2 regions of the Streptomyces sp. NPDC005728 genome follow, and region 1 is predicted to be linked to the other one. Evidence: riboswitches for the same ligand, from Rfam matches in the RefSeq annotation. Region 1 holds a riboswitch; the other holds the start of a gene.
What was found. Region 1 has a riboswitch for cobalamin ahead of metE (5-methyltetrahydropteroyltriglutamate--homocysteine S-methyltransferase). Riboswitches for the same ligand answer to the same signal wherever they lie in the genome.
Positions count from the first base shown of each region.

Region 1 (7,163 bases):
GATCCGGCCGGCGCGCAGGTCGGCGCGTGCGGTGCGCAGTTCGCCGGTCTGCGGGAAGGAGCCGATGGTCGTCGTCGGCAGCAGCGGCAGCTGCAGGTGTGCGCGCTGGGCCGCGTACCGCTCGGGGTACGGCTGGGAGCGGCGGGCGTCCGCTTCGGTGACGGCGGCGGCGCGGGCGCGGACGGCCGGGTCGTGGGTGATGGGGGAGCCGGCGCGGGAGGCCAGGTCGGCTCGGTTGGCGGACAGTTCGGCGGCGATGGCGTCCGGGCCACGGGTGAGTCCGCGGGCCAGGGTGACGATCTCGGCGGTCTTCTGCCGGGCGAAGGCGAGCCAGCGCCGGATCTGCGGCTCGATGTCCCGCTCCGCCGAGGCGTCGAGGGGGACGTGCAGGAGGGAGCAGGAGGCCGAGACGTCCACCCGATCGGCCAGGCCGAGCAGGGTGCCGAGCGTGGCCAGGGACTTCTCCAGGTCGTTGACCCAGACGTTGCGGCCGTTGACGACACCGGCGACCAGGCGCTTGCCGGGCAGCCCGCCGACGGCCGCGAGGGCGTCCAGGTTGGCGGCGGCCGCCTCGGTGAAGTCCAGCGCGAGTCCGTCCACCGGTGCCTTGGCCAGCACCGGCAGGGCCTCGCCGAGCGGCCCGAAGTAGGAGGCGACCAGCAGCCTGGGCCGGTCGCTGCGGGCACCGAGATCGCGGTAGGCGCGGGCCGCTGCGTTCAGCTCGGCCGGGCTGCGGTCCTGGACCAGGGCGGGCTCGTCCAGCTGGACCCACTCGGCACCTGCCGCGCGCAGGTCGGCGAGGACCTCGGCGTACACCGGAAGCAGCCGGTCGAGGAGGGTGAGCGGGTCGAAGCCGGCGGCCACGCCCGGCGCGGGCTTGGCGAGCAGCAGGTAGGTGACAGGGCCCACGAGAACGGGCCGGGCCTTGAGTCCCAGGGCGAGGGCCTCCTTGAGTTCCGCGACCTGCTTCGAGGCGTCGGCCGCGAACACCGTCTCCGGGCCCAGCTCCGGGACCAGGTAGTGGTAGTTGGTGTCGAACCACTTGGTCATCTCCAGCGGCGCCGCGTCCTGGGTGCCGCGGGCCATCGCGAAGTATCCGGCCAGCGGGTCGGCGGCCACGGCGTCCCGGTGGCGTGCGGGGATCGCGCCGACCATGACGGTGGTGTCGAGCACGTGGTCGTAGTACGAGAAGTCGCCGGTCGGCACTTCGTCGATGCCGGCGTCCGCCAGCTGCCGCCAGTGGGTGCGGCGCAGTTCGGCGGCGGTGGCGCGCAGGGTGTCGGCGGTGACGCGGCCCTTCCAGTGGCCCTCGATCGCCTTCTTCAGTTCGCGGCTCTGTCCCTGACGGGGGTAGCCGTACACGGTGGACCGTGCTGCCGCGGCTGCGGACTTGATGGTCACGGAGATCTCCTTCGCGAGATGAATCCCTGAGATCCCGGGGACGGGACGAGAGCGCGAAGGGGTGACGCACCGGACGGCAGCGGCCAGGCGCCGTCCGTTCGGTGTGTACGCCGACCCGCCCTCGAGGTCACCGGGATGTCCGCGCACGAGTGCTTCATACGCGGGCAGTTGGCAGGTCTTCGGACTCGCGGGCACGTCCTCACCGAGGACACCTACTGGCCGTCGCTTCCCAGGCCCTCCCGGACCCAGTGCGTATGACGGCGGTCGTTCCCGCTCACCGCTGCGGGGCAGTCCCGGATTTCCACCGGGTTCCCTCTTACGACGCATCCCGCCTGGCGGACGGGGCGAACCAGCTGCAGGAGCAAGCCTAAAGGGTGACGCGCACTGCCGGGGCGCCACCCCCTGCATTCGGTCCGTCCCCCGGGCCTCAGGGTCGGTCGTGGACGTGGAAACCCCGGCCGGTCTCGCGGGCCAGCAGTCGGGTGTTGCCGGTTCGGAGGAGCCCAGAAGTGTTGGGCGGGCCCTTCTCAGTCGTTGAGCAGCCGCCATGCGGTGAGGGCGAGTCTTGCCCGCATCAGCCCGGTGGGTTCGGTGAGTTCGATGTCCAGGACCTTTCCGATCTGCTCGAGTCGGCGGGCGACGCTGCTGTGGTGCAGGTGAAGGAGATCGGCTGCCCGTCGTAGGGAGCCGGCGGCGCAGTAGGTGTCCAGCGTCTCCAGGTCTGCGGGGTTGCCCGCCATTCGGGCGATGGCAGCCACGTCGGCGTTGTCTCGTACGGTGTCCTGGGATACCTGGGCGAGCAGCGTCAACGCCCCCAAGTCGTCGTAGTGGACGACCGGTTGGCGTGGGGTGGTGAAGCGGAGGGCGGTACGGGCCTCCCGCCAGGACCGATCGGGGCTTTCGGCGGCGCCGATGCCCGCGCGTACGCCTGCCGGGAACCGGTCCTGGTCCACTGTGGCCGCCAGGACGACACCCACGTCGGCGAGGGATGCCGCCTTCACCGGGCGGCCCGGGCAGAGCAGGGCGCCGATCTGGTCGAGCGGAAGCCGCGACCGTACGGCGACGACGTGGAGCGGCAGGCCGGCGGCGAAACCCAGGAGCCGTAGCGCCCTGACCCGGGCCGCCTCGTCGCTGTCGGAGCTGATCGCCAGTTCGACGAGGGCGGGGTCGGCCATGGTGGTGCGGGCCGGGCCGTACCGCTCGACGACCGCCGCGGCGGCGATGGCGAGCCGGTCCAGGAGCACTTCGTCGAGCGGATTGTGTGGGCCTGGGCGTTCCAGCCACACCGTGCCGATCTCCTCCTCGTCGAGGGTGATCGGCGCGGTGGTGGACGCGGGTGACGGCGGGGCGGACGCTTGCCTTCCGTCGGGTGCGACACGGATCACCTGTCCGGTGCCGTGGAGTCGGACCCCGGCCACGCACTCGGCCAGGCCCGCCGAGGCCCGGGCGAGCGCCGGGAGATCCACCCGCCGGCGCATGAGCGTGTCGTAGAACGCGACGATGCGGATCGCGCCGTCGACGTACGGGTCCAGTCCTGACAGCCGTACGGCCAGTGCCTCCATGACAGGAGGTTAGGGTCCCATGACCGGGAGGAGAAGCGCCGATCGGTGCGTGATCCGGGCGGGACGCCCGACAGTTGGCGGGTGATCTCCGGGGCGGCGCCGGTCAGGATGTCCGGCATGGATCCCGAACTCGAAGCATTCATCCCCTTGCTCCCCCGTACCGATCTGACCGACCCGGTCGCCTACCGAAAGATCTACGCCGAGCTCGCCGCCGCGCGGCCGGCGCCGGACACCGCGGGACTGGAGGTCGAGGACCGCACGGTGCCCGCCGATCCGGACGTGCCGGTGCGGGTGTACCGCCCGCGCCAGGCGCAAGGTGCCGTCGTCTGGCTGCACGGCGGCGGATGGGTCGTCGGTGACCTGGACACAGAGCAGCACTGGGCTGCGCCGATAGCCCACCTCTCCGGTGCGGTCGTGATCACCGTCGACTACCGCCTGGCGCCCGAGCACCGGTTCCCCGCCGCCCTGGACGACGTCTACGCCGTCCTGACCTGGACGCACGAACACGCGGCCGAACTCGGCATCGACCCGGACCGGATCGCGGTCGGAGGCCACAGCGCCGGCGCGAACCTCGCGACCGCAGTGGCGTTGCGGGCCCGCGACCAGCTGGGCCCGCCGATCCGCTTCCAACTGCTCAACGAAGCCATCCTCGACGACCGCCAACAGACATGGTCGGCACGGAACTTCACCGACACGCCCTGGAACACGCGTGCCGTACGCGCCGCGGCGTTGGGCCACTACCTGGGCTCCCAGCCCGCCACGCCGTACGCCGCTCCGGCGCGTGCCGACGACCTGTCCGGTCTGCCACCGGCCTACATCGCCACCGCGGAGTTCGACCCGAACCGCGACGAAGGCATCGACTACGCGCTGCGCCTGCTGCAGGCGGGCGTGTCGGTCGAGCTGCGCCAGTGGCCGGGCACCTTCCACGGGTCACTGGCGATCCAGACCGCCGACGTCTCGCAGCGGCAACTCGCCGAACTGGGCGCCGTCCTGCGCCGTGCCCTCACCGAGTGAAGTTGCGTCTCCCTTCACGAGGTGGGCGCGGTCTACACCCGTCCGTTCAGGCCTCGCTGCCCAGCGGGTGACGGAAGCCCTGGTCGGAGATGAGCCGGGCACCCTGGGTGAGTTCTGCGGCGAAGCGCTCCACGGCCTCGTACGGGAAGCGGTGGCTGGGGCCGCTGAGGGAGAGGGACGCGACGACCGGGCCGCCGCGGCCGGTCACGGGCACCGCCACGGCGGTCGGCCCCTCGTCCCACTCGCCGCTGCCGACGGCGTAGCCCCGCTCGGTCGCCTCCGCCGCCCAGGTCCGCAGCTGTGCGGCATGCCCCTCACCCTGGGGCGAGGCGGCGGCCACCCGGTGCAGGAGTGCCTCGGAGACGTCACGCAGCAGGACCTTCGAGGAGGCGCCGGCCGCGCCCTGTCCGCTGCGGCCGACGGACCGCGCCTGGTCCGCAACCTCGCCCCGAGCCCGACGGACGAAGCCGGCACCCGCGCCCAGCACGTGGCCTTCGCCGTGGACGACCTCGTCGCGGCGGTGCGCGGCTTCCACGCGGCGGGCGCCGACCTGCTGCGCGTCCCCGCCAATTACCACGACGACCTGCGGGCACGGTACGAATTCCCCGAGGGCGAGGTCGAGACATACCGCGAACTCGGCATCCTCTACGACCGGGACGAGCAGGGCGGCGAGTTCCGGCACTGGTACACGGAGACGGTCGGCCACGTCTTCTTCGAGTTCGTGCAGCGCACCGGCGGCTACCGCGGATACGGCGCCGCGAACGCCCCCATCCGGCTGGCCGCCCAGCGGAGGTAGTCCGCCGGACGGTGGGAGGCGCCGGCAGCCAGGAGAACCGCTGCCGAGGCGGCGCGCCGGGCGAGCGGTACGAGGGTGACGGCGAGCTCGCCCACCAGCCTGGCCAGGGCGAAGGCGGTCAAGCCCCGGCTCTCGTTGCCGCTGTCGGCCCGTGCGCCGATCAGCTGCGGCAACCACGTGCTCACCACGTGTACGAGGTGCAGGCCGCAGAACGAGGCCGGCCGCGGTAGAGAGGTCGCCTCATACGCCGGGGCAGACGTTCCGGTCGGCGACGGCCTCGGTTTGCTCCCGCTCGCCGCGCGGAACGTGGTCCAGCCACCCATGGAGCCCGCGTCGGCCGAGGTCAGGCCCAGAACGGAGTCGTCGAGCATGTGCGGCACGATGGCGCCCCTGGACGGCACGGCAGCGATCGTTTAGCCTCATTATCCAGAGTTGGAAAAATAGTCGAGATCAAAACGGTCGAGATCAATGGACGTCTGCGGGGGAGATCGCCATGGACCACGTCAGAGGCACCGCTGCGGCCACCGCGGACGAGCACCTCATCGGCGAAGCGGAGAAGATCGCCGTCGCCCTGGGCCGGATGTTCCCGGGCCTGTGCGAAGTGGTGCTGCACGACCTGCGCGACCCGCAGCACGCGATCCGGGCGATCGAGAACAACCTCTCCGGCCGCCGGGCCGGCGACTCCGCAACCGAGCTGGGGCTGGCCCGCATCGCTGACCCGCAGTACCCCAGCGTCATCCAGAACTACCCCAACCGGTTCCCCGACGGCCGCCCGGCGAAGAGCACGTCGATCGGCATCAAGAACAGCGCCGGCGAGTACATCGCGGCCCTGTGTCTGAACCTGGACGTCTCGGTGCTCTCGCCGGTCACACTCGCCCTGGCCAACCTCGTCGCCACCGACACCGAGCAGGGTGAGCAGGCACTGGAGACACTGCGGGACCGCAACGCCCGCGAGCTGCGCCAGACGGTCGAGACGCTCGCCGCCGAACGCGGCGGCACCCCGAGATCGCTGGGCCGGGAGGCCAAGAGGACGCTCGTCCGGCAGCTCCACACTGACGGTTACTTCGACTCCCGTGATGCGGCCCAGGCCATCGCCGACCTGCTCGGGGTGTCCCGGGCGACCGTCTACAACTACACCAAGTGAAGGGCCCCTCATGACTGCCGCTTCGCCCGTCACGTTCGACGACGTCCGTGAGGCCGCCGCGCGCCTCAAGGGCATCGCCCACCGCACCCCCGTACTCACCTCCCGCACGCTCGACTCACTCGTCGGCGCCGAGGTGTTCATCAAGTGCGAGAACTTCCAGCGGATCGGCGCCTTCAAGATCCGCGGCGCCTACAATGCGGCCGCCCAGCTCGCCCCCGAGCAACTGGCCAAGGGCATCGCCGCCTACTCCTCCGGAAACCACGCCCAGGCCACCGCCCTGGCCGCACGCGAACTGGGCACCAGCGCCGTCATCCTCATGCCCGAGGACGCCCCCCGCTCCAAGAGGGAGGCGACCGCGGGATACGGGGCGCAGATCGTGACGTACGACCGCTACACCCAGGACCGCACCGCCCTCGGCGAGGCGCTGGCCGAGGACCGCGGCCTGGTCCTGATCCCGCCCTACGACCACCCCCATGTCATCGCCGGCCAGGGCACCGCCGCCCTGGAACTCCTCGAGGACACCGGGGAACTCGACGCGCTCCTCGTGCCCGTCGGCGGCGGCGGCCTGATCGCCGGCAGTGCCACCGCCGCCAAGGCCCTGCACCCCGGCATCCGGATGATCGGCGTGGAGCCCGAAGCGGGCGACGACACGAAGCGCTCCCTGGAGAGCGGCGAGCGGGTCACCATCCCCGTGCCCCGCACCATCGCCGACGGCCAGGCGATCTCCACCCCCGGCGAGATCACCTTCGGCATCAACCAGCGTCTGGTCGACGCCGTCGCCCTTGTCAGCGACGAGGAGATCGTCCGCGCCATGAGGTTCGCCTTCGAGCGTCTGAAGATCGTCCTCGAACCCAGTGGCGCCACCGGCCTGGCCGCCCTCCTGGCCGGACGCGTCGAGGACCTTCCGCCCCGGATCGGCGTCATCGCCTCGGGCGGCAACATCGACGCCGAGCGGTTCAGCCGGCTCATCGGCGGCTGACCCGCAGCTCGGAGCCCGTACCCGGCCGTCCCGGAGGCGGTCGGGCACCCCGCCCGGACACGGCCTCTGCGACCCGGGACAATCTTCGCCATGACCGAAGGCACGGACGACGCCGGGAGCCGCCTGGACAGGATCGAGCGGCTGCTGGCGAGCGGTGAGCGCGATCTGGTCCCCGCGTGGCGGCGGGCGACGAGCGGTGAGCCGCGCTGGGCGGTGACCGCCGTGATCCTGGTGGCGGTCGCCCTCCAACTGCTGCTGCCGCACCGG
Region 1 is NZ_JBEXYL010000191.1:136-7,298, forward strand. Features, by position in the region: partial or broken gene metE (5-methyltetrahydropteroyltriglutamate--homocysteine S-methyltransferase) at 1-1,401, opposite strand, end outside; cobalamin riboswitch at 1,554-1,770, opposite strand; gene ABZ471_RS46575 (helix-turn-helix domain-containing protein) at 1,929-2,963, opposite strand; gene ABZ471_RS46580 (alpha/beta hydrolase) at 3,081-3,977, shown strand; gene ABZ471_RS46585 (IclR family transcriptional regulator C-terminal domain-containing protein) at 4,024-4,464, opposite strand; partial or broken gene ABZ471_RS46590 (sugar phosphate isomerase/epimerase and 4-hydroxyphenylpyruvate domain-containing protein) at 4,375-4,773, shown strand; gene ABZ471_RS46595 (hypothetical protein) at 4,716-5,174, opposite strand; gene ABZ471_RS46600 (PAS domain-containing protein) at 5,267-5,917, shown strand; gene ABZ471_RS46605 (threo-3-hydroxy-L-aspartate ammonia-lyase) at 5,928-6,896, shown strand; gene ABZ471_RS46610 (hypothetical protein) at 6,987-7,163, shown strand, end outside.

Region 2 (7,213 bases), on a different contig from region 1:
GCGTGTTGTACGGTTTTTCTGTAGCGACCGCTAGACAATTGTGGAGGGGTGGCGGACATGGGTGTGCTCACGGGGAAGACAGCACTGGTCACGGGCGCGAGCCGGGGTATCGGGCGGGGCATCGCCGAGCGGCTGGGGCGGGACGGGGCGCGGGTCGCGGTGCACTACGGCAGCAATGAGGCGGCGGCCGAGGAGACGGTGGCCGCGATCGAGGCGGAGGGCGGCGCCGCGTTCGCGATCGGGGTGGAGCTGGGGGTGCCGGGGGGTGCCGAGCGGCTGTGGGAGGAGTTCGACCGGCATGCGGACGGGCTGGACATCCTGGTGAACAACGCGGGGATCGGTACGGCGCCCCCGATCGGCGAGATAGCGGAGGAGGAGTACGAGCGGGTCTTCGCCGTGAACGTGAAGGCACCGTTCTTCATCGGCAAGTACGGCCTGTCGCGGCTGCGGGACGGCGGGCGGGTCGTCAACATCTCGTCGGGGTTGGCCCGGACCGCCGCCATGCCGGACAAGATGGCGTACGCGATGACGAAGGGCGCGCTGGACGTCTTCACCCGCGATCTGTCCAAGGTGCTGGGTGCACGCGGCATCACGGTGAACTCGGTGGCGCCCGGCATCATCGACACGGACAACACGGCCGGGTTCCTGCACGGAACGCCGGACGGCTGGGCGCAGGCCGCGTCGGTGTCGGCGCTCGGCCGGGTGGGAACGCCGGCCGACGTGGCGGATGTGGTGGCGTTCCTCGCGTCGGACGCCGGGCGGTGGGTGACGGGGAGCTGGATGGACGCGACGGGGGGTTCACTGACCTAGGAAGAACCGTCCTCCGGCACGCCTTCGGACCCCGAATTCTGTTAGATTGGTCTAAACCACATAGAGACTCTGCTCGGACCTCTCTCCAGATCTCCCGGCCCTCTTCAGAACGGCAGGCCCAGCGTGGAAGTTGTCATCGTTCCGGACGCCGCGGCGGGTGGCGAGCTGATCGCCGAGGCCATGGCCCAGCTGCTGCGACGCAAGCCCGACGCGCTGCTCGGTGTGGCGACCGGCTCCACTCCGCTGCCCATCTACCAGGCGCTGGCCGGCAAGGTGCGCTCCGGCGCCGTGGACGCCTCACGGGCGCGCATAGCCCAGCTCGACGAGTACGTGGGGCTGCCCGCCGAGCACCCCGAGTCCTACCGCTCGGTGCTGCGCCGGGAGGTACTGGAGCCGCTCGGGATCGGAATGGACGCCTTCACGGGGCCGGACGGCACGTCCAAGGACGTCCAGGCGGCATGCGAGGCGTACGACCGGGCGCTCGCCGAGGCCGGCGGCGTGGACCTCCAGCTGCTCGGGATCGGCACGGACGGACACATCGGGTTCAACGAGCCGTGCTCCTCGCTCGCCTCGCGCACCCGGATCAAGACGCTGACCGAGCAGACCCGGATCGACAACGCGCGCTTCTTCGACGGCGACATCGAGCAGGTGCCGCACCATGTGATCACCCAGGGCATCGGCACCATCCTGGAGGCCCGGCACCTGGTGCTGCTCGCGACGGGCGAGGGCAAGGCGGACGCGGTCGCCGCGACCGTCGAGGGACCGGTCGCGGCCGTCTGCCCGGCCTCCGCGCTCCAGCTGCATCCGCACGCCACGGTGGTCGTCGACGAGGCCGCCGCGTCCAAGCTCAAACTGGCCGACTACTTCCGGCACACCTACGCCAACAAGCCGGACTGGCAGGGGATCTAGACATGGGGGCGGGACAGCCGTCCCGGAGTTGGCGGCGGCATCGAGGCACCGTCGCCGCCAGCCCTGCGCCCTGTTGGACTAGACCAACAGCGGGTCCGACGGTATATAGAGGAGATCACGGAGCGTGCGGGTGGATCCCTGACACGGCAAGCCGTGCCACGATGTGAGCCGTGGCCGATGGGATGTCGGTCGCTTTCGGCATCAGGAGCCGGGAAGGCAGAGCATGAGCACCGACGTCGGCAGTGCGGAGAACGAGGCAGGGACGACCGTCCGTACCGCGCGCGTGCCCAAGTACTACCGCTTGAAGAAGCACCTGCTCGACATGACGGAGACACAGGCGCCGGGCACGCCGGTCCCGCCCGAGCGCACGCTGGCGGCCGAGTTCGACACCTCCCGCACCACCGTCCGCCAGGCCCTGCAGGAACTCGTCGTCGAGGGCCGGCTCGAACGCATCCAGGGCAAGGGCACCTTCGTCGCCAAGCCGAAGGTCTCGCAGGCACTGCAGCTCACCTCGTACACCGAGGACATGCGCGCCCAGGGCCTGGAGCCCACCTCGCAGCTGCTGGACATCGGCTACATCACCGCCGACGACCGGCTTGCCGAGCTGCTCGACATCACGGCCGGCGGACGCGTGCTGCGCATCGAGCGGCTGCGCATGGCCAACGGCGAGCCGATGGCGATCGAGACCACCCACCTGTCGGCCAAGCGCTTCCCGGCCCTCAGGCGCTCGCTGGTGAAGTACACCTCCCTGTACACCGCCCTCGCCGAGGTCTACGACGTCCATCTCGCCGAGGCCGAGGAGACCATCGAGACCTCGCTGGCCACCCCGCGCGAGGCAGGCCTGCTCGGCACCGACGTGGGCCTGCCGATGCTGATGCTCTCCCGCCACTCCCTGGACCACGAGGGCAAGCCGGTGGAGTGGGTGCGCTCCGTCTACCGAGGCGACCGGTACAAGTTCGTGGCGAGGCTCAAGCGCCCTCAGGACTGACCTGAGTTGGCGTCTTCACATCACAGACCCGAAATCGACATACCGATATGCGGACGAGGTCTTCCGCTGCGCTGACACCGTCACCTAGATTGCCTGCGCATTACAACAGATGATCAGCAAGGGGACGGAGCCGTGGCATGTCCGAAACACCCGAAGTGAGACCACCGGTCGTGACACCGGTCCGCGTGATCATCGGTCTGTGTCTCGTCGCGCCCTTCGCGGCGATGCTGTGGGTGGGCTCGTACGGCAAGACGGATCCCGCGTTCATCGGGATCCCGTTCTTCTACTGGTACCAGATGCTGTGGGTCGTCATCTCCACCGCACTCACGATGCTCGCCTACAAGCTGTGGCAGCGTGACCAGAGCGCCCGCAAGGCCACGCAGGACGAGGGAGCGACCCGATGAAGGACGGCGTCAACGGCGTCGCGCTCGGCGTCTTCATCTTCTTCTTCCTGGCCGTCACGGTCATGGGCTTCCTGGCCGCGCGCTGGCGCCGGCCCGACAACGAGCAGTCGCTGGACGAATGGGGCCTGGGCGGACGGTCGTTCGGCACCTGGATCACCTGGTTCCTGCTCGGCGGCGACCTGTACACGGCGTACACCTTCGTCGCCGTACCGGCGGCGATCTACGCGGCGGGCGCGGCCGGCTTCTTCGCGGTGCCGTACACGATCCTGGTCTACCCGCTGATCTTCACCTTCCTGCCCCGCCTGTGGTCGGTCTCGCACAAGCACGGCTACGTGACGACCTCGGACTTCGTGCGCGGCCGCTTCGGTTCCAAGGGCCTGTCGCTGGCCGTGGCGGTCACCGGCATCCTGGCGACGATGCCGTACATCGCGCTCCAACTGGTCGGCATCCAGGCCGTGCTGGACGTGATGGGCGTCGGTGGCGGCGAGAACACCAACTGGTTCGTCAAGGACCTGCCGCTGCTCATAGCCTTCGGCGTGCTGGCCGCGTACACGTACTCGTCGGGTCTGCGGGCCCCCGCGCTGATCGCGTTCGTGAAGGACACGCTGATCTACATCGTCATCGCGGTGGCGATCATCTACATCCCGATCAAGCTGGGCGGGTTCGACGACATCTTCGCCAAGGCGGGCGAGAAGTTCACGAAGGCGGGTGCGGGCGGGCTCGTGCCGGCCCCCGCGGGCCAGTGGACGTACGCCACGCTGGCGCTCGGTTCGGCGCTCGCGCTGTTCATGTACCCGCACTCGATCACCGCGACGCTGTCGTCCCGGAGCCGTGAGGTGATCCGGCGCAACACCACGATCCTGCCGCTGTACTCGCTGATGCTGGGCCTGCTCGCACTGCTCGGCTTCATGGCGATCGCGGCCGGGGTGAAGGTCACCAACGGACAGCTGGCGATCCCGCAGCTGTTCGAGGACATGTTCCCGGACTGGTTCGCGGGCGTGGCCTTCGCGGCGATCGGCATCGGCGCCCTCGTGCCCGCGGCCATCATGTCCATCGCGGCGGCGAACCTGTTCACCCGCAACATCTACAAGGACTTCATCAGGCCCGACGCCACGGCCGAGGAGGAGACCCGGGTCTCCAAGCTCGTGTCCCTGCTGGTGAAGGTGGGCGCGCTGGTCTTCGTCCTGACGATGGACAAGACGGTCGCCATCAACTTCCAGCTGCTGGGCGGCATCTGGATCCTGCAGACCTTCCCGGCCCTGGTCGGCGGCCTGTTCACACGCTGGCTCCACCGCTGGGCGCTGCTCGCCGGCTGGGCGGTCGGCATGGTCTACGGCACGGTCGCCGCGTACGGGATCGCCTCGCCGACGCAGAAGCACTTCGGCGGCAACTCCAAGGAGATCCCGGGCATCGGGGAGATCGGTTACATCGGTCTGACCGCGTTCGTGCTGAACGTCGTCGTCACCGTCGTCCTCACCTTCGTCCTGAAGGCCGTGAAGGCCCCCGAGGGTCTCGACGAGACCAGGCCGCAGGACTACACGGCGGACGCGGGCGACCCGGGCGTCGAGGTGGAGCTTCCGCCCGCCACGGCAGGAAGCACCCACTAGAGCCGCGCAGAGCGGGGCCGTATCGGATACGGCCCCGCCGCGTGGGCGCCACCAGCCACAGAGAACCCGCAGCGGGCCCCCGGAAAGCAGGACCACCGGCGGCCCGCCGTCGTGCACACTCGCACCATGGACATCCTCGTCAGGTCGGCCGAGCCCACCGAATACGCCGCTCTGGGCGAGATCACCGCCCAGGCCTACCTCCAGGACGGACTCCTCGACTTCGGCGAGAGCGACGCCTACCTCGGCGAGTTGCGAGACGTCGCGAAACGGGCCGCCGCGGCGGACGTCCTCGTGGCCGTCCGGAAGGACACGCTCCTCGGCGGCGCCACCTTCGTCCCCTCCGGCGGCCCCATGGCCGACATAGCGGGCCCGGGAGAGGCCGAGATCCGCATGCTCGCGGTCGCGCATGCCGGCCGCGGCCAGGGCGCCGGCGAGGCCCTCGTGCGCGCCTGCATCGACCGGGCACGCCGTACCGCAGGATGCACCCGCGTCGTCCTGTCCACGCAGGGCGCCATGCACAGCGCCCACCGCATCTACGAGCGCCTGGGTTTCGTTCGCACGCCCGAGCGGGACTGGAGCCCCCTTCCCCACCTGGCCGAGATCACTCTCCTCACCTATGAGTTGACCCTCTGAAGCGACAGCGACACAACATCTGGGGGTGACACGACAGCCCGGCACTAGATGTATGCTCGTCCTCGCTGTCGCCGCAGGGGAATCCGGTGCGAATCCGGAACTGTCCCGCAACGGTGTACTTGCGTGCATCCGCACGCCTGTCCAGTCCGAGGACCTGCCGGCAGCGCGCGCCCGGCCGTCCGGTCCGGGTGCCTTCAGACGTCCGGGCCTCGTGGAGTGGGCCGGTGGACGCGACGCCGTGCGCGCTCGTGCTGCCCCCTGCCCTCCGCCAGGCCCCCGTGCCGAGCGAGGGAGAGCCCCACGTGACCATCGCGCCAGCCGCCCCGGCTTCAGCCATCCAGGCGACCGGAGCCCCGGTGGAGACGGACGGTCCTGGTGCCGCGCTGCTGCGGACCCTGACCGAGCTGACCGCCGACCTCCCCGACGCCGACCCCGGCCGGGTCGCCGCGGCCGCGCTGCGGGGCCGGTCCGCGCGCGCGGACGAGACGGAGTTGCGCGAGCTGGCCACCGAGGCGGCCGCCGGACTCATCTCCGAGGACCCCGCCTACTCCCGGCTGGCCGCCCGGCTGCTGACCATCACCATCCGCACCGAGGCCGCCTCGCAGGGCGTGACGTCCTTCACCGAGTCCGTCGCCGTGGGCCACCGCGAGGGCCTGGTCGCCGACCGCACCGCGGAGTTCGTACGGCTGCACGCCGAGCGGCTGGACGCGCTGGTCGACGCGGCCGGCGACGACCGCTTCGGCTACTTCGGCCTGCGCACGCTGCACAGCCGCTACCTGCTGCGGCACCCCATCACCCGCCAGGTGATCGAGACGCCCCAGCACTTCATGCTGCGTGTCGCCGCGGGCCTCGCCGAGGACGACACGGCCCGCTCGGTGGACGAGGTCGCGGCGCTCTACGGGCTCATGAGCCGCCTCGACTACCTGCCCTCCTCCCCCACCCTGTTCAACTCCGGTACGCGGCACCCCCAGATGTCGTCCTGCTACCTCCTCGACTCCCCGCTGGACGAGCTGGACTCCATCTACGACCGCTACCACCAGGTCGCCCGCCTCTCCAAGCACGCCGGCGGCATCGGTCTGTCGTACAGCCGGATCCGTTCGCGCGGCTCCCTGATCCGCGGCACCAACGGGCACTCCAACGGCATCGTCCCGTTCCTGAAGACCCTGGACGCCTCCGTCGCCGCCGTGAACCAGGGCGGCCGGCGCAAGGGCGCGGCCGCGGTGTACCTGGAGACCTGGCACTCCGACATCGAGGAGTTCCTGGAGCTGCGCGACAACACCGGTGAGGACGCCCGCCGTACGCACAACCTCAACCTGGCGCACTGGGTCCCGGACGAGTTCATGCGCCGGGTCAACGCCGACGAGCAGTGGTCCCTGTTCTCCCCGGCGGACGTGCCGGAGCTGGTCGACCTGTGGGGCGAGGAGTTCGACGCGGCCTACCGCAGGGCCGAGGCCGACGGGCTGGCCCGGAAGACCATCCCGGCCCGCGACCTGTACGGCCGCATGATGCGCACCCTCGCGCAGACCGGCAACGGCTGGATGACCTTCAAGGACGCCGCCAACCGCACGGCCAACCAGACCGCCGAGCCGGGCCACGTCATCCACTCCTCCAACCTGTGCACGGAGATCCTGGAGGTCACGGACGACGGCGAGACGGCGGTCTGCAACCTGGGTTCGGTCAACCTCGGTGCGTTCGTGGGCAACGGGGACATCGACTGGGAGCGTCTCGACGAGACGGTCCGCACGGCCGTCACCTTCCTCGACCGCGTGGTCGACATCAACTTCTACCCGACCGAGCAGGCGGGCCGCTCCAACGCGAAGTGGCGTCCGGTGGGCCTGGGCGCGATGGGTCTGCAGGACGTC
Region 2 is NZ_JBEXYL010000016.1:26,551-33,763, reverse strand. Features, by position in the region: gene ABZ471_RS13840 (SDR family oxidoreductase) at 58-810, shown strand; gene nagB (glucosamine-6-phosphate deaminase) at 934-1,719, shown strand; gene ABZ471_RS13830 (GntR family transcriptional regulator) at 1,943-2,707, shown strand; gene ABZ471_RS13825 (DUF3311 domain-containing protein) at 2,845-3,111, shown strand; gene mctP (monocarboxylate uptake permease MctP) at 3,108-4,718, shown strand; gene ABZ471_RS13815 (GNAT family N-acetyltransferase) at 4,845-5,351, shown strand; cobalamin riboswitch at 5,391-5,528, shown strand; gene ABZ471_RS13810 (ribonucleoside-diphosphate reductase subunit alpha) at 5,654-7,213, shown strand, end outside.
Region 2: it holds a riboswitch for cobalamin, as region 1 does, so the genes downstream of both, ABZ471_RS13810 (ribonucleoside-diphosphate reductase subunit alpha) here and metE (5-methyltetrahydropteroyltriglutamate--homocysteine S-methyltransferase) in region 1, are expected to answer to the same signal.